2 regions of the Paenibacillus sp. LjRoot56 genome follow, and region 2 is predicted to be linked to the other one. Evidence: a T-box and tRNA genes for the amino acid it is inferred to sense, from the RefSeq annotation. Region 2 holds a T-box; the other holds one or more tRNA genes.
What was found. A T-box is a leader RNA that pairs with one kind of tRNA and senses whether it is charged. The one in region 2 lies ahead of leuS (leucine--tRNA ligase), so its partner is inferred to be a tRNA-Leu.
Positions count from the first base shown of each region.

Region 1: it encodes a tRNA-Leu, which carries the amino acid that the T-box ahead of leuS (leucine--tRNA ligase) is inferred to sense. The anticodon was not compared.

Region 1 is NZ_CAXURV020000001.1:2,922,405-2,931,590, reverse strand. It holds gene ACSQ8O_RS13055 (hypothetical protein) at 4-945, shown strand; gene ACSQ8O_RS13050 (YqzE family protein) at 1,051-1,242, opposite strand; gene ACSQ8O_RS13045 (hypothetical protein) at 1,334-1,594, opposite strand; gene ACSQ8O_RS13040 (hypothetical protein) at 1,783-2,007, shown strand; gene ACSQ8O_RS13035 (Bax inhibitor-1/YccA family protein) at 2,098-2,751, opposite strand; tRNA gene ACSQ8O_RS13030 (tRNA-Leu) at 2,893-2,976, opposite strand; gene ACSQ8O_RS13025 (hypothetical protein) at 3,088-3,273, shown strand; gene ACSQ8O_RS13020 (adenosylcobinamide amidohydrolase) at 3,457-4,251, opposite strand; gene ACSQ8O_RS13015 (hypothetical protein) at 4,238-4,501, opposite strand; gene ACSQ8O_RS13010 (hypothetical protein) at 4,678-4,995, shown strand; gene ACSQ8O_RS13005 (hypothetical protein) at 5,069-5,395, opposite strand; gene ACSQ8O_RS13000 (xanthine phosphoribosyltransferase) at 5,476-6,045, opposite strand; gene ACSQ8O_RS12995 (DUF4309 domain-containing protein) at 6,311-7,027, shown strand; gene ACSQ8O_RS12990 (DedA family protein) at 7,108-7,743, opposite strand; gene ACSQ8O_RS12985 (YkvI family membrane protein) at 7,888-8,928, shown strand; gene ACSQ8O_RS12980 (hypothetical protein) at 8,860-9,186, opposite strand, start outside.
Region 2 is NZ_CAXURV020000002.1:932,408-941,593, reverse strand. It holds gene comER (late competence protein ComER) at 1-787, shown strand, start outside; gene leuS (leucine--tRNA ligase) at 816-3,275, opposite strand; T-box leader at 3,357-3,600, opposite strand; gene ACSQ8O_RS16550 (class I SAM-dependent DNA methyltransferase) at 3,673-4,434, opposite strand; gene ACSQ8O_RS16545 (CvfB family protein) at 4,436-5,332, opposite strand; gene rsfS (ribosome silencing factor) at 5,329-5,676, opposite strand; gene yqeK (bis(5'-nucleosyl)-tetraphosphatase (symmetrical) YqeK) at 5,696-6,268, opposite strand; gene nadD (nicotinate-nucleotide adenylyltransferase) at 6,258-6,845, opposite strand; gene yhbY (ribosome assembly RNA-binding protein YhbY) at 6,858-7,151, opposite strand; gene ACSQ8O_RS16520 (shikimate dehydrogenase) at 7,172-8,032, opposite strand; gene yqeH (ribosome biogenesis GTPase YqeH) at 8,053-9,168, opposite strand; gene ACSQ8O_RS16510 (YqeG family HAD IIIA-type phosphatase) at 9,178-9,186, opposite strand, start outside.

The sequences.
Region 1 (9,186 bases), on a different contig from region 2:
AAGATGAAGTCGTGGACCACTTGGACAGCCACTTGTATTATTTTGTGCAGTATTGGCTTCATGCCCTTACACACTTCAGCTGTTGACAACATAGGCGGGACAAGCCCTACGCAGGCGCAAGTGAAGGAACCTAAAGCAGCAGCTTCAGCACCAGACTTGACGAGTACATCATCATTCGGTTCAACAATCAGTAAGTGGCAGTCGACGCTTGCGAAGGAAGATGGTTTTGCAGGTTGGCTGAACGCACGCTGGAACAGCTATCCACTTGGACCTGGCACCCATGGTTGGGTCGTCATCCTCACCGATCAAGGTCAAGAAGTGGGCTACATGATTGTGCATGCCACCGACTCTGGCGGTTTCCGTTTGACCGAATATGGGACAGGCAAATCTCCGCTCTTTAGTTTAGCTACGTTGTATCGCTCTTTGATACAACAAGAACTCATCCCTTCAGGAACTTTATACGACGATTTTGTGCAAAATGAAACGATCATTGAAGACCGCTTATATATGGATACCCTTACTTCTGTTTGGAAAATCGCCCTGGATGACGAGACCTATTATCTCGACGCCAAATCAGGGGAATTGCTTCCGCTGACGGAGGACCCAACGCCACGCACGGCGTATGATTTGAGTGTCTCAACCGATTTATCGCATGGTACTGCTCAAAGCTTGATACGCCCCCCATTTGATCCCTATGAACGGATGCCTTGGATTAAAGGCACACCCTTGCAAGTGTCAACCTTGCCTGAGCTCAAGATTGCCCTTGAGCAGCAAGGTGATCTAACTTACGTCACGGAGTTGTATGATGGTCAGGTGACGATGCCGTTAACTGTGTTAGGTTATCAACAATGGATATATGGGGATAACTATCTCATACTCGAACATGATGGCCCGCGGTATGTAGGATTGGATGCTTCGCTAGCGCTTGGGAAGATCTATCCGTAATCAGAGGGAACTAAACTGCTATCTGTTTCACAATAAAAAGTGGCTGATCACAAGTAGAAGATTCTACAAGTGACCAGCCACTTTTTGCACATGTAACCACACTCATCATTTTCTCGACTTCGTCCGCCCAAACAACATCCGCGTTGCTAATGGCAGCATCCCAAACCACCGTGTCTGCCAACCCTCACGTTGTTCCTTCATCGATGCCTTGGCTTGTTGACGAACTTCCTTCGGTGTGTCGATATAGGTAACGACTTGTTGGGTTATGTACTTCACAAGATCATCGCTTTTTGCCATACGCCCACCTGCCTTTTACCCTTATTGTTACCAGAGCAACAAGGCTTTAAACTACACGAAGACAGGTGGCGGGCCGCTTACTTATTGCCATTCACCCTGGTCTTCCGCCGCTCTCAGCAATAATTTTATCTGCAAAGGATTTTATCGTGCCACAGCCTAACAGCATCGGCTTATTATCGCATTGCAACAGCAAGGTTTGAGCATTCGTATCCCAGGCATATTGGAAGCCAACATTCATGCTGACGACTGAAATCGTAAATTTGCCTGATGCTGTGTTAGGAATAGCAAACCCCTGCCTCCTGCCTACCTGCTGCAATGCTCTGAATACGGAAGGCGAAATCCCTTTATACATCCATGTGCTACAAGTTGCCATAGGTCTTCTCACCTCTTTCAATTAGGATCATTAAATTGTATGAGGCAAGAGCATAAATCGTGCTTATTTCAATAAAAAGCCTATTTTCGAATCGTTGCAATTGCTTCTAATCTCGTCCAACAAACATAAGCTAGAGTAACTAGAGAGAGAAAGAGGTGTTGGTTTGAATGTGGGAACTAATGCTTGCAACCGAGCAACTTGAAGTTTATATGGATGAAGTCAATCTAAGACTCGAGATCCGATTGAAGTCAGAACGGGATTCTTCCCCTTTAACAATTCGTATGAACCATACAGATTTGACCCAGTTAATCTATACCCTGCTGGAAATCAATCGCAGCTTTCGAGGAGATATTCCTTTTTTTCATACGAAAAAGCTGCCAGGCAAAGCTTAACCGGGCAGCAAAAAAAGCACGATGCACTCCACCACCTTCCAGTGGTTCGGAGCCATCGTGCTTTTTTCTCATCGAATGTAGATCCGATGTTTAGTTTCTGTTGATTCCCGCGATAGAAGCGATGAATCGCAAAATGTATAGGAACAAGTTAATAAAATCAAGATAAATATTCAATGCAGCAAGTGGAACGGCTTCCGCTGCGACACCGTTACGATACTGTGCTACATCATAGAGCACCCAGCCGCTGAAGATCAGAATCCCCACCATGGACCATACCAAATTCATCATGGATCCAAAGTGTAAGAACATGCCGAGCACACTCATTAGTACAAGTCCAATCGTTCCTGCAAATAAGAATCCACCTAAGAAGCTAAAGTCACGTTGGGAGCGGTGAGCATAGAAGGCCAATGAGCCAAAAATCGCTGCCGTTGCAAAAAAAGCACCCGACACCACACTAGCCCCCAGTTGACCGCCGTACGCCATGATGACCGGATATAGCGTTACCCCCGAAATGGCTGTAAATGCGTAGAGAAAGCCGTAGCCAATATTTTTGCCGCGAATACGAATCACGATAGCGGCTACCAGCATCGCGACCTCTGCAATGACGAAAAGCATAACCATGGATGGCGGTACAACCATCGCTCCGATCAATGTTCCAAGAAATGAAACCAATAGGGAAATGGCAAACGTTTGAAGCACATGTGCAAAGCTGCCGGATTGTGTAATCGTAACGGTTCTATCCATCAAATTCAGCTCCTTTAGATATAAAGAAATGTACAATCTATCCTATGTATTATACCTGTAATTCATGAAAACCGCTACAGGGGTACTGTTGGACATGAAAACACCCTTCTCTGAGAAGTCAGAAAAGGGTGTTTCGAGCGATGCGATCAAGAGGACTCGAACCTCCACGGGGGTAAGCCCACACGGACCTGAACCGTGCGCGTCTGCCAATTCCGCCATGATCGCGTTTACAAAATTAATATACCATGTGACGCAAAAGCTCGTCAATGAAACTTTTGTCACTAGGTATAATTTGGTGACCACTTCCTAAACCTAATCCCAAAGGAGGTATGACCTATGAATGAAGAAGAAATCAAAGCACTAGAGCCGAAATATACGGGCAATCAGCGTCATTTGACCGAGGGTGAAGCAGAGGGGATCGTCCATGATCCGAATTTCAAAAACGAAAATGAAGATGACGATCTCTCTGATATCGACGCGCTAGCGGCAGGACTCGGTTATGGTGTGTTCCGCAGAACGTAGCTAAACCAACTGCACAAACGAGGAGGGCTCCTAACCATCAAGCTGGCGAGGGCCCTCTTTTTGCATTTTTAAAAAGCGAAACGTTCTTCGGTGACTTTTCAGTCCAAAAGGTTGCCTTTTCGCACGCACTCAGTCATTTAAGCCGATCTGCACAAAATAAGTGCACTTTCGCATCTTTGCCCGTTACCCCTGCGAATGCGCCGCAGTGCGCTTGCTCATTTCAAGCTCATATAACTGGCCAGAAGCTAGGATAGCTTCATGCACCGTTCTACCAATCAAGTACCCCACCGTCGTTGCTGTACCTGCATAGCGGAATGTGGTTCCTCTGCCCGTAGTCGCAATCAACACGGCATCTGTCGTCGTTCCTGTTGCGATTTGACCACCCACGGTAATATGCAATGACTGCAAAGCGGCAGCTTTCGCTTCCGTCGCGGTAATAACCGCATTTACCATCGCCGCATCCGTCAAATGACCTTCGATGACAATAATCGTATTAATCGTTCCTGGATAGAGCGAAGTGGCTGGTAATATTGCTCCTGCTCGTGCTTTATTCCCCAGCCCGACAGTCACCCATGCAGCAACACGAAGTGATTCGTCCTCATGTACCCCATTTACCGCGTCTACAGGCTGCACACCACGTTCTTCCTCAAGTGGCCATGCTAACTCACTAAATCCAACATCATTCACCCACGCCGCGGTGAGCATCCCAGCTGTATCTTGAGGCTCCAACCTTTCTCGAGCAATAAATGCCTCCATCTCCACCAACGGGTCGGTCTCGTTATACGTCTTGTCCACTTGTCGGTTCATCAACACCCGGTGGTGACCAAAACCACCACCCCACGGAGAGGAATTCAAGGTTCGCAAGGGATTTTCGCTTGTAATCTGCATATATCGTCCGTGTGGCGATACCACTTGCTTCATCCCAACACCAGCAATTAAACTTCTAGTGGAAGTTCCCTCTCTCTCACTCTGCATCATCGGATAGATCATCCGGCGCTATCGTTTCCTGAGGCAACATGAACGCTGGCGGCCTTTCATTCTCATAAGGCTGATACACGTATCCGCGGGCAAGCTTGACGACTCTCCGGTTTTTTTTGCGAATAAGAACCGTCTCATCATCCCAAGCCACAACAATGCCACGTACATCGTTCGCTGGGCTGACATCTCGAATGACACGCAGCAGTGTGCTATCTACGCGATATTGATCCAATTGTTCTTCTGTAATCATCTATGTAGCACCTCCATTATAGGCATGGTTAAAATCATCTATCCTTCCTAAGCATACACCAATTCGAGATTCGATGAAACTTTACATAAATCCACACATCTTCGGTTAACTTAACGAGGACGAGGCACGCGATAAGGCAAAGGCTAACTCATGCCTACCGTAAGGGGGATATTACAATGGAGAAGAGAACGTACTACATCAATGTAGGCACGGGAGAAGTACTCGAAGACAGCACAGCACTTGATTATGAATTCGAAATATCCGCAACAGAAGATGATATCGCCAAGCTGCAGGAGCTTTTTGAGGAAACCGACAATTCGTCTCAAGGCAGCTACGCGACTTCGTGGCTCCCCTGGAAAGTATATTACTCTAACGAAACAAATCAGGAGTATGATTACTATTTAACCGAAGTGTATCGTACGCTGCACCGGCTCGGTTCTGAACAAACGAAGCGCCATATCGAAACCATGAACGTTTTGGAAAATGGCATTTGACCCTAATTTGCTACAAATTAAAAGGCCAAGAATCCCTATGGAATTCATTGGCCTTTTGTCATATATGGTTTATTTAACTTACATGCTCTTTCGAATCATTCGTTTCAAACCAGAAATCAAGGACTTTGCTTGACATCACACGTTTCTTAATATAATCCGATTGTGCAACAGAGAACTGCTGCTCCCACTCGATTGTCAGCTCTGTACAAAGCTTCACGATTGTTAACAACTCAGACCAGGCTACATAGCGCTTATACCAGAAAAATTGAGGGTGTTCAATCATATACGGATACAGGTCATCAAACTCTGTATGTTTACAATCAAGCGCACGTTCAAAGTGAGTCTTTGCTTCCCCTAGCTTTGTCATAAAATAGTCAATGGAACCATTTTCGATACCCATAGATGTCAGCCTCCTCTCTTACCTTGTAATCATTATAAAGGATAAATCGGTTTCAGGGAAGTCATTCTCATGATGTAAAATCAGTCAAAAGTGATCTTCCCGTTTGCAAGTGAAGCAATTCGAGCAAGTGACTCTACGCGAATACCACGTTCACGAATGGATTTACCGCCATTTTGAAAGGATTTCTCAACAACAATTCCGACTCCTACAAGCTCTGCTTCTGCTTTTTCCACAATGCGAATTAGGCCGCGTGCAGCATCCCCGTTGGCGATAAAGTCATCAATCAGTAAGATACGCTCACCATGTCCCAGTAAATGCGAGGACACCATAATATCAGTAACAATTCCTTTGGTAAAAGAAGGAACACGTTCACTATACGTATCTTGATCCATCGTCAACGTCTTCTTGCGACGAGCAAATACCATAGGAACGCCAAGTTGCAAGGCCGTCGTATACGCAATAGGAATACCGGAAGATTCCACAGTTAACACTTTGTCTGGCTTGGTCTCTCTAAACAATCTTGCAAATTCTTTCCCCATCTCCATGATGAGAACAGGATCTACCTGGTGATTCAGGATAGCATCAAGTTTAAGTACTTGATCAGAAGCAACGACGCCGACCTCTAAGATCCGCTGTTTTAATAACTCCATGAAATCGGCCCCCTATAGCTGTCTATTATGAGTAAGTTACCATATTGCTCCCGCCTCTTTCAAGTCCATTTAGAAAATAACAAAAAACACTGAAACTTTTTGGTCTTCTATGGTGTCTATATATATATAAGGATTTCATTCAATTGGAATTCGTTCTAGAATTGCTCACATTTGGGCACGAAGATGCATTGAAAACCTTCGATAAAACAGTATCATTAATCTTACTACTATTTTCACAACAACTACTCTTCGGAGGAAAGGATAGATGGCAATGAACAACCTAATTAAACCCATTCTTATAGGCTGTATGCCTGTTGCAATTGCATCATTCTTGGTGACTGGATGCCAAGAATCATCTGCTCCTGCTCCAAAGGCTACCATAGACGTAACTTCAACATATGTACCTTCACAGGTTAACCAAGAATCCTTGCCTCCGATTACCGTCGCAACTCCGACAGCAACACCTTCGGTAGACGAAAGCATGAAGCATGAGGCACAAGTAGCTGGTATTACCAAAGTTGATCAAGGTGATATACCCGCATCGCAAGTGTACACAAGTCCAAAACCAACCGCTAAACCGAAGGTTAAAGCTGAAGATGCTTACCAGCAAGAAAAGCCGACCTTAATGGGATTAAAGCTAGGCACCCCAAAAGCTTCAGTCTTGGAGCGATTTGGTAAAGTGAAGAAGCAATTCGTCATGGAAGAAGACAACATTGAAGTTTATGATTTCAACGACTTTTCGGTTGGCTTCAATAGCAAAGGAACGCTTGAATTCGTAGATGTGCACTCGATAGATATTGACCCAGGGTTACATGGCTTACGTTTAGGGCAAAGTCAGCAGGATGCAATCGCCATCCTAGGCAAGCCTGATTCGAACTCTACCTATGTGCTTTCTTATAAAGCGCAAGGCACTTTACTTAAGATCGATATTGACCCTCATGACAATACGATCCAATCCATTAAGCTTTTTGCAAATTCGTAGTCACTTACACAAAGTCACTTACACAAAGTCACTTACACAATCAAACAGAAGACCATGAATTCAGCCTTATCGGTTGAAATTCATGGTCTTTTTTTCGGCTTTCGCTTCAGTATAACAATATGATGCTTGCGAAAACGAAGATAGATCAATACGCCAATAGCAGCTAATATGACCAATATGAATAATGAAATACCCATATAGGTATGAAACAAATGTAAAAAACTTTCAAAATTATTGCCGATAAATCGGCCCAGCGTCACAAAGGTTGTACACCAGAGCAACGCCCCAGTTCCCGCATACAAAATATACTTATAAAACTTCACGCCGCTTACGCCAGACAAATAACAAGTGAAATGACGTACACCAGGTACGAAATAACCGAAGAAAACCGTCCACAGACCGTATTTCTTAAACCAGCCTTCTGCTCTCTCGATTCGGCTCGGTGTCAGCTTTACCCATTTGCCATACCGATTAAGAAACGGTTTACCTACACGATGACCAATGAAATAACTAACCGTCATGCCTGTCATTGTCCCTGCATAAATAACGGCAAGTGTGGGACCGAAGTCAAAAGGACCTCCCAAAGCGGTCAAAGAACCGATAAAGACCATCAAGGTCTCATCAGGTATTGGAACGCCAAGCATCCCAGCGGACAACAAGAGATATAAGGCAACATAGCCATATTGGCTAATAAAATCAAACAGGAATTCCTTCACAACCTACACTCTCCTGAGTTTAACTTCAACTGCCTCTTAGCTGCACAATGGGACTTAAGCAAATCTCGCCCTAAGTTACAGTCATGCAAGCTTACGTACAAACATACCTTGTACTATATCAAACGAAAGAAAGCGAGGCAATATATGCGAAATCACGCACAGATTGTCCGTGTCGCCTTCACCTACATCGGAACCGTCGTTGGGGCTGGGTTTGCTTCCGGGCAAGAAATCCTTCAATTTTTCACTCGCTATGGCTCGCTCGCTACTTTTACGATCGCTTTATCAACCGTGTTGTTCATATGGATTGGCATACAACTTATGCTTATGGCACATGACTTGAAAGCAGAATCCTATGAGGATTTGAATAAAGTTCTTTTTGGAGAAAAAATCGGAAAATGGATTAGTTTATTTATGATGGTTGTTCTTTTTGGCATTACAACTGTCATGTTAGCAGGAGCAGGCACGGTTTTTGAAGAACAGCTCCACCTCTCCTACACTACGGGGCTTCTAATCACGCTCGTACTTTCTTATGTCATTCTAACGCGTGGGATCAAAGCCATCATGACCGTAAACTCAATTGTTGTCCCCATTATGCTGCTCTTCAGCTTCATCATTGTCGTGTACACCTGGCATTCACCAACGTCTGGCAACTGGCTGCGTATCTCGAGCGAAGATTCACTTGTACGCGTTTGGTTTGCACCATTTCTTTACACAGCCTTCAATTTGGCCATGGCTCAAGCTGTTCTCGTTCCAATGGGAGGCGCGATTCGCGATCGCTCTGTGCTCTATTGGGGTGGCTTGCTTGGAGGTGCAGGCATTGGGTTACTTCTGCTAGCGGCACATTATGCACTTTCCGCACAAATGCCGGGCATCGCACAATTTGAAATCCCGATGGGAAATATTATGACCAAACTAGGCTATTTCCCGCAAGTTGCCTATTTACTCGTTATTTATGGCGAAATTTTCACGACCTTTATCGGGGATGCCTATGGCTTATCCATGCAGCTCCAGCAACGAATCAAAATACCTCCCAAATTGTTGCTCATCGTCATTTTACTTCTCAGCTATGCCATCAGCCACATTGGTTTTAAAACGCTGTTAACCGCTTTATACCCGCTATTTGGCGTCGTGAGTGTCGTTTGGCTGGTCTTGATGATCTGGCGTAATCGCCGAAGTACGCTGTAGGGCATTCCCAGACGGGAAGCTGAGTACGATAATCAACCGTATGAACAATAGCAGCATTCCCATCGCAGAAAAGATAATACCTGTAAGTAAATAAGCCCAATGGAAATTCGCGATTTCCGTATGATCTCGCCCAACAGCCACTAGCATGGCGATCATAAGTAGAAGTCCTATACTAAATAAACCAACGACAGAGTAATCCATGATCGTCCACCTGGAGAAATAGGTAACCGCAATCTGGGCTTGGCCGACAGCTCTTGG
Region 2 (9,186 bases):
TGAAGCATTCATTCATTCCGGGGCATTCAATCCCGAGCAAATTATTGCTAGCAATCGCACATCACGTAAAGTTGAACTACTTGCGGAGAACTATCCTGGCCTGCACGTGGCTGAAACGAATCGAGAAGTCGTGCGTGAAAGTGATTTGATTTTCTTATGTGTGAAACCATCTGAATTCATAAAGGTTATTGATGAAATCAAAGAGGACGTGCTTTCCTCTCAATTTATAATATCCATCACGAGTCCTATTCTGATTAAGCATTTAGAAGGTCTTTTACCAGCTAAAATTAGTAAAATCATACCGAGTATCACGAACTACGTTTTAAGTGGTGCAACGTTATGTATTCATGGAAATCGCATGCAGCCCGAAGATAAAGAATGGCTTGAAAATATTTTCACACATATCTCTACACCCATACGTGTATCTGAGAATTATACGAGAATTTCATCAGATTTATCTAGTTGTGGTCCTGCTTTTCTAGCTAGCTTTATTCAAGCATTCATTGATGCGGCTGTAGAGGAAACGGGTATTTCTGCAGAAGAAGCTACATTGCTGGCAAGTGAAATGACGTTAGGTACAGGAAAGTTACTTACAACTGGAGGCTTCAACCCTGTTAGCTTACAAAAGCGGGTATCTGTTCCTGGGGGCATTACGGCAGAGGGCTTGCGTATTTTGGAAAAGGAGCTTTGCGGAGTTTTTTCTCAAGTAATTAGTGCTACACATGCGAAATATGAAGAAGACATTGAGAAGGCTGAGCAGCTTTTCACCTTAAAGCAAAAACAGTAGCCTTCCCAATGCATTAGATCTTCATTTCTTAACCAACAACGATATTGACTAATTTACCCTTTACAACAATCAATTTGCGAACGGCCTTTCCGGCGGTCGCTTCTTTGACTTTGTCGAGTTCAAAAGCCATTTTCTCCATCGCTGCTTCATCTGTATCTTTGGAAATCATCACGCGATCAACAATTTTCCCATTGATCTGAACAACGATTTCAACTTCATTATCCACGGTCCATGCTTCATCATAAGCTGGCCATGCTTCGTACGTAATGGATTCTACGCCGCCTAATTTCTCCCAAAGCTCTTCTGCTAAGTGAGGTGCGATCGGGGAAAGCATCTGCACGAAGTTTTTCATCGCTTCCAGTGGCAGGCGCTCTGTTTTATAAGCTTCATTTACGAAAATCATCATTTGACTAATCGCTGTGTTGAAGCGAAGCGCATCGAAATCTTCTGTAATTTTTTTGATCGAACGGTGCCATGTACGTTTAAATGTATCGCTGCCTAGCGTCTCATCTGCGCTAATTTTGGAGTGAACTTGACCATTGTCATCAACGAACAGTCTCCACACGCGATTCAAGAAACGGTAGATTCCGTCTACACCCGTTGTATTCCACGGTTTAGTCGCTTCCAATGGTCCCATGAACATTTCATAAATACGAAGTGTATCTGCACCTTGATCGCTCACGATATCATCTGGATTCACAACATTGCCGCGTGATTTACTCATTTTCTCCATGTTCTCGCCAAGAATCATCCCTTGGTTAACAAGCTTATGGAATGGCTCTTTGGTATGCACAAAACCAAGATCATAAAGCACTTTATGCCAGAAACGTGCGTACAGCAAGTGAAGAACTGCGTGCTCCGCTCCACCAATGTATAGATCAACTGGCAACCATTGCTTTTGCAGCTCATCTGAACAGAAGGCTTGATCATTCTTTGGATCGATGAAACGCAGGTAATACCAGCAGCTTCCCGCCCATTGCGGCATCGTATTCGTCTCACGACGAGCTTTCATACCCGTTTCTGGGTCAATCGTATTCACCCATTCAGAAACGTTAGCAAGCGGTGACTCCCCAGTACCCGACGGTTTGATTTCATCCACTTGTGGAAGCAATAATGGCAGTTGATCCACAGGAACAGGTTTCATGGTGCCATCTTCAAGGTGAAGAATCGGAATCGGCTCACCCCAGTAGCGTTGACGGCTGAACAGCCAATCTCTCAAACGATACGTTACTTTGCCGCGGCCTTTGCTATTTTGCTCCAACCAAGCGATCATGTGGCTAATGCCTTGCTCAATGTTCAATCCATCGATTGGACCGGAATTCACATGCTTGCCGTCGCCTGCATAGGCTTCCTTCTCCACGTCTCCGCCTTGAACCACTTCGATAATTGGCAAATCAAATTGCTTCGCAAATTCCCAGTCACGTTGATCGTGACCTGGAACTGCCATGATCGCCCCAGTACCGTAACCGCCAAGGACATAATCAGCGATCCAGATCGGCACTTTCGTGTCATTAACCGGATTGATCGCATAAGCCCCTGTGAACACACCGGATTTGTCTTTCGCCAAATCTGTACGCTCCAAGTCGCTTTTACGTGAAGCTTTCTCTTGATATTCTTTGATCGCAGCTGATTGCGCTTCAGTTGTGATCTGCGCTACAAGCTCATGTTCCGGCGCTAATACACAATAAGTTGCACCGAAGAGTGTATCTGGACGGGTAGTGAAAACTGTTAAACTTTTCTCCGCATGACCTTCAATCGCGAATTGAACCTCAGCACCAGTCGATTTACCAATCCAGTTACGCTGCATATCTTTAATACTCTCAGACCAATCAAGCTCCTCAAGATCTTCAAGCAAACGCTCCGCATACTCCGTAATTCTCAAAATCCACTGACGCATCGGTTTCCGAATTACTGGATGGTTACCACGTTCACTTAAACCGTCAATGACTTCCTCATTCGCAAGTACCGTTCCAAGTGCCGGACACCAGTTAACAGGAACTTCATCAACATAAGCAAGTCCTTTATTATATAGTTGGATGAAAATCCATTGTGTCCATTTGTAATACTCCGGATCCGTTGTGCTGATCTCCCGATCCCAATCATAGGAGAAGCCAAGTGACTTAATTTGACGGCGGAACGTATCAATGTTTTTCTTCGTAAATTCGCGAGGATCATTCCCTGTGTCTAAGGCATATTGCTCAGCAGGAAGTCCGAACGCATCCCAGCCCATTGGGTGAAGGACATTAAAGCCTCTCATCCGTTTAAAACGGGAAACGATATCTGTCGCTGTGTAGCCTTCTGGATGACCTACGTGCAAGCCAGCTCCTGATGGGTATGGGAACATATCCAAGGCATAGAATTTCGGCTTATCCGAATTTTCCAACACCTTAAATGTTTTCTTCGCATCCCAGTAAGCCTGCCATTTGGGTTCAATCGCTTGTGGATTATAGCCCTGTTGTTCTTTCGTTTCTTTCAATTCCTGTGTCATGACCTTCCATGCCTCCTTAAGTTGCTCACTACTCATGTATGCAAATACGCACAAAAAAACCTCACATCGCTAGCGGATATCGCTAGGGACGAGAGGTATAATTCCCGTGGTACCACCCTAGTTAACACAAGGCGTTCTTCACCTGTGTTCACTCTGCCCCTTAACGCGGGTGAGACGATCCAGCTAGCGCATCTGATCCAGGATCAGGCGGTTCACCTTCTAGCTCCGAGGCGAGTTCTCAAGACTAACATCTGCCGGCTCACACCCTAACTCCGACTCTCTGAAAGATGCTGTACAAGGTACTATTCCTCATCTAAGCTTTCCATACAACTGATTAGCTTTGATTATATGTAAAATAATGCCGCACTGTCAAGCCGATGGCAAATTCCCGTCAGCATTATTTTTTCGCAATAAAGAAAGCGCGCTCTGTCTTCTCAGTTGGTTGCTCCCATGTAAAGTCAGCTGCTTGATGTACCTCACGAAAACCTACCTCGATCAGCATTTGTTCCAGCCACTGCAAGGGATATGCTCTTTGTTCATGCGTCTCATCAATGCGACGGAAGGTTTCCTGTTGGCCGATGTCCTTGACGAAGATCGTTAAATCATGTTCAATCTGAACACGTTCCTCATCTAATTCGCTTGTCCATATGTAAGCAACATCGTCTTCGTTTAGAAAAAAGGGCTGCGATTCTGCATATGCGAACAATTGCTGTGGCGGATGTACATCAAAGAGGAATAACCCACCAGGCTTAAGTCCCGCCCATGTTTGACGGAAAGCATCTACAATGTATTCTTCCTCTAGTAAATAGTTGAGGCTGTCACAAAACGAGATCGCGATATCCACTTCCTCGCCAAGTTCCCATTCGCGTATATCCTGCTGAATCCAACGAATGCCACCGCCGCGAAGCTGACTGGGTTGTTCGCTATACTTCTGCTCAGCGACAGCCAACATATCCTCGGACAGATCTATGCCAGTCACCTGAATACCTTCAGCAGCCAATGGAATCGACAAATTACCTGTTCCGCAACCTAAATCAACGAGCGTTGCAGGCTTTGCACCAAATCGCACGAAACTTTCCTTCACAAATCGAAGCCAGTCTTCATACGGCATGCTGTTCATCAAGCGATCGTACGTGTAGGCGAATTTTTCGTAACTCATCTCAGCCTTGCGTCTCCTCTTGTTTCAGATAGGTCCAATCTGCTTCCTGATAGATGAGCCCATCTTTCATAAGTTTACCTAAGGCACGTTTGAAGGCTGCCTTACTTAGTCCGAATTTATCTTTAATAACATCAGCTTGTGTTTTATCCGAAAATGGCATCGCATTTCCTGGACGTTCACGCAGCACTTCAAGGATGCGATCTGCATCTTCATCGCGTCCTTTTTCCTTAGGAAGCCTCATGGATAGATTAACTCGTCCATCTTCTTCACGGACGAAGGCAATTCTTACATCCACTTGCTCACCTACGCGAAGTAAACGTGTTCGCTCTTGTGGGATGATAAGCCCAATGACGCCATATCCAAGGACACCTGCTTCACAGATGACGAAAGTCCCCATTTGCAGAGGGCGATACACGCGTGCTTTCACCCATTGGTTCGTCCAACTTGAAGGTGCTCGTACACAAAGTGGAGCCAAATCTTCTTCAAGTGCCAACTTAGCGATTAATCGGCCTTGTCGGTCATGTGCAAGCGTAGCAAATACTTTGTCACCTACTTGAGGACGAAGATCCTCAAATTCAGGCACGTGCCGATAAGGCAAAAGCAGATGACGCCCTAGACCCATTTCTAAGAAATAGCCAAATCGCGGATGAATATCAACAACCTCTAAAAGTCCCACCTGACCCATGGTCAGTAGTGGACGTTTCATAGTGGCCATGATTCGATCCTGCGTATCGTGGAATAAGAACACTTCCACTTTATCTCCCGGACTAATTCGATTACCAACGATTTCTGCGTAAGGGAGCAGAAAATCCTGATAACCATCGCTCAGGAAGAAGCCGTTTGGTGGAACTTCCCTTGCTACCTCTAAGGTAACAAGGGATCCTGCTTCCATTCTCATACGCGCTCCACAACTTTAGCATCGGACCAAAGTCTTTCGATGTTATAGTATTCACGGTCATCACGATGGAAAACGTGCAGAACAACATCCCCTAAATCAAGCAGTACCCATCTTGCGGTATCAACGCCTTCAAACCCTCGAATATGAACACCATGTTCGTGTGCTTTTTTACGAGCCTCGCCCGCAATCGCTTGAACTTGTGTTTCCGAATTCCCGTGACAAATCACGAAATAATCAGCGATTAAGGATACGCCTTTCAAATTCAGGCTAACGATATCTGCCGCTTTCTTGTCTTCCGCTGCCTCAACAACGAATGCTAATATTTCTTCTGGGTTTTTACTCATGCAATCATCCTCCATGTCATTAGGTGTGTAGTTGTATTTGTTCCAATAAATCGTTCCGTGTCAGAATTGTTAACGGATAAATGCGCTTTCCTTTGGAAATCAAGAAGTTGATCGTGGAGTCGAAACCAGCAATCAACGCGCGTTCAAGACTCGTCTTTGCCAGTTCACGAATAGTTTCGACTCCTGGAAAATCACGACCTGGCTCCATATAATCCGCCAAGCAAACAATTTTGTCGAGCAGCGTCATCTGTTCTCGACCAGACGTGTGATACCGAATCGCATCTAAAATTTCCTCGTCGTCGATTCCGAATTGCGTCTTCGCGATGAAAGCCCCTGCATGTGAATGCCATAACTCCTTATCGAAAACTAACAAATCTTGCGGTAAATCGTTCTCACGAATAATCTTAGCTTGCTCCCCAGTAGGCCAATACTTGCAATAATCGTGCAAAATCGCTGCAACATCCGCTTTGACCGCATCCCCGCCAAATCGTTCAGCCAGCATAACGCTCGTTTCCATCACACCAAGCGTATGCTGCCAACGCCGCTCCGGCATTTGCTCCTTTACAGCTGCCATGAGGTCTTCACGTTTCATATAAGCCATTCACCTCCATGAATTGCCCAACCTTATCTGGCACAAGATACCTGACAGGATCCCTCTTCAGTCTCAACGCCCGAATAGCTGTCGATGAAATTTCAACGAGGGGCATCGGAACGAGCTTCACTCGGTTTCGTATATGTTCGGGAAGCTGCTTCAAGTCCAGCTCATACCCAGGTCTGGCTAATCCAATAAAATGAATATGCCGCACGATGTCATCAATGCGATGCCACTGCGGCAAATACTGAACCATATCCGCGCCAATAATGTAAGTGAACGCGATGTCCGGATATTGCGATTTCAACAGCTCGATCGTATCGATACTATAAGATACGCCGCCTTTGTTAATTTCGATATCGATAGGACGAAAAAAAGGATTGCCTTCTGCAGCAAGGCAAACCATCTCCCAACGCTGCTGGCTCGTTCCTTTCGGGGCATTAGGTTTATGCGGCGGGACGTTCGCTGGCATGAGCCAAACCTCGTCCAAGCCCCCTTCCACCCTCGCACGTTCAGCTGCGATTAAATGACCGGTATGAATGGGATCGAACGTACCTCCCATAATTCCGACAAGCATACGTCCACCTCATTAGCGCGGCAGTTCAATCTTCTTATTGTCACGCGATTCTTTGTAAAGCACGACGATTTTCCCAATAACCTGAACAAGCTCTGCGCCAGATTTCTCGGATAATTCAGCTCCGACCTCTTGACGGTCTTCTCCACTGTTGTTGAGAACCGTAATTTTGATCAATTCACGAACTTCAATTGCTTCATTGATGTGACGAATCAAATGCTCATTCACGCCACCTTTACCTACTTGAAAAATTGGATCTACATGGTGCGCCAAAGAGCGCAAATATCTTTTTTGTTTGCCTGATAACATTGATGTCCCTCTATTCATTCTTATTCAGTTAACGACTGTTCTACCACCTGTCTCATCGCCGCAACCGGCGCAGGTGTACCCGTCCAATACTCGAAGGCATACGCGCCTTGATAAATAAACATGCCGAGCCCGCCATGAATGCGCGCCCCAACGGCTTCCGCTTCACGAAGAAATCTTGTGATTCGCGGGTTATAAATAAGATCACTAACAAGGTGATGCGGTCGTAGCAGGTGAAGCGGTAAAGGGAGCTCATCAACATTAGGATGCATACCAGCGGAAGTCGTATTCAGTACGAATTCCACATTGTCCACAACGTTCTCCAATTCGCCCATGCCTAAACCAACGGTTTCGGTGAAAGCGCCAATTGTGGCTGCCAATTCGATTGCACGCTCCTTGGTACGATTCGCGATATAAATGCAGCTCGCACCTTCTTTCGCAAGTGCATAAGCAACACCTCTCGCCGCGCCGCCAGCACCAAGTACAAGAACTCGTTTACCTTTGAGCTCGATTCCCGTCTCTTCCTTCAAAGAACGAACATACCCGATCCCATCGGTATTAAAGCCTTTGAGCTTACCATTCTCATTCACAATGGTATTGACTGCGCCAACGATTAAAGCCCCTTCATCGATCTCATCGAGGTAGTTCATGACATCAACTTTATGCGGAATCGTCACATTCACTCCGCGATAACCAAGTGCCCTAATTCCCCGAACTGCCTCGCCAAGCGCTTCTGGCTTCACGTGAAAAGCTGCATATACGCCATTGATGCCCGCTTCCTGAAAAGCACGATTCAACATAATCGGTGAACGAGAATGCCTAATTGGATCCCCGAAAACCCCGTATAAAACTGTATGACTATCGATCGTCCGAAGTTTATCCATGATCTCCCCCATGTTCTCTCCTAAATCAACGACTCCCGTGTAATGACTTTAATACCTTTCGGTGCATGCACAGCAAGCTGAGCACCAGCAAGGCTGTTCACTTTAATCCATCCCAAACCAGAGATCAGCACATCCATCTGTTTCCCCTTCGGAATGTGCAACGGATGTTTGACCAGCTTCGGAAGCTCTTCAAGATCCGCCTGCGCTGGAGGAGTCAGCATAACACCCTTATGTTCTTCATATAACTGATCCGCTCGCTCTAGCTTCGTACGATGAATCTGAATGGCATTTGACGTATATATGGTGAAGGATTGATGCTCACCTTGGATAAAATCAAAACGAACTAACGCACCGAAGAATAAGGTTTGTCCCTCATTAAGTTGAAATACCATTGGTTTCAGCGGTTTGTCTGGCATGAGTGGCGTTAAATCACGCTTCTTCACTACCTCCGTAAGACGATGCTTGTACACAATCCCAGGCGTATCAATAATGAATTTCCCGTCATCCAGAGGGATTTTGACTAGATCAAGTGTAGTTCCCGGATATTGTGACGTCGTTAATTCGGCTTCCAGATCACTGTAATCACTGATCAGACGATTAATGAGCGTCGATTTCCCTACGTTCGTAGCACCAACCACGTACACGTCCATGTTGCCGCGATATTCTTGTACAGCCGAAATAACACGATCGAAACCGATGTTTTTCTTCGCGCTGCAAAGCACGATATCAACAACCTTAAGGTTCTCTTCCTTGACTCTGCGCTGCACCCAGTTAATGATTTTGTTGGCATTCGTCACTTTCGGAAGTAAATCAATTTTGTTAACTACGAGTAGAACGGGATTATTCCCAATAAATCGGGCAAGTGAGCTAATCATACTGCCTTCAAAATCAAAAATATCCACGATCTTCACGACTAACGCCTTCGTTTGACCAACATGTCCTAATAATTTCAGGAAGTCGTCTTGTTGAAGGGTAATACTCGAAGACTCATTATAATGCTTTATCCGATAACAGCGCTGGCAAATCAAAGGTTCCTTCTGCAAAGCAGCCTCTGGAATAAAGCCCAGCTTACTTTTGTCTTCTGTTTGCAGCCCAATGCCGCAACCCGCACAATGTTGTATTGTTTCTGTACTCATGAAACCTCCCTATTTCTT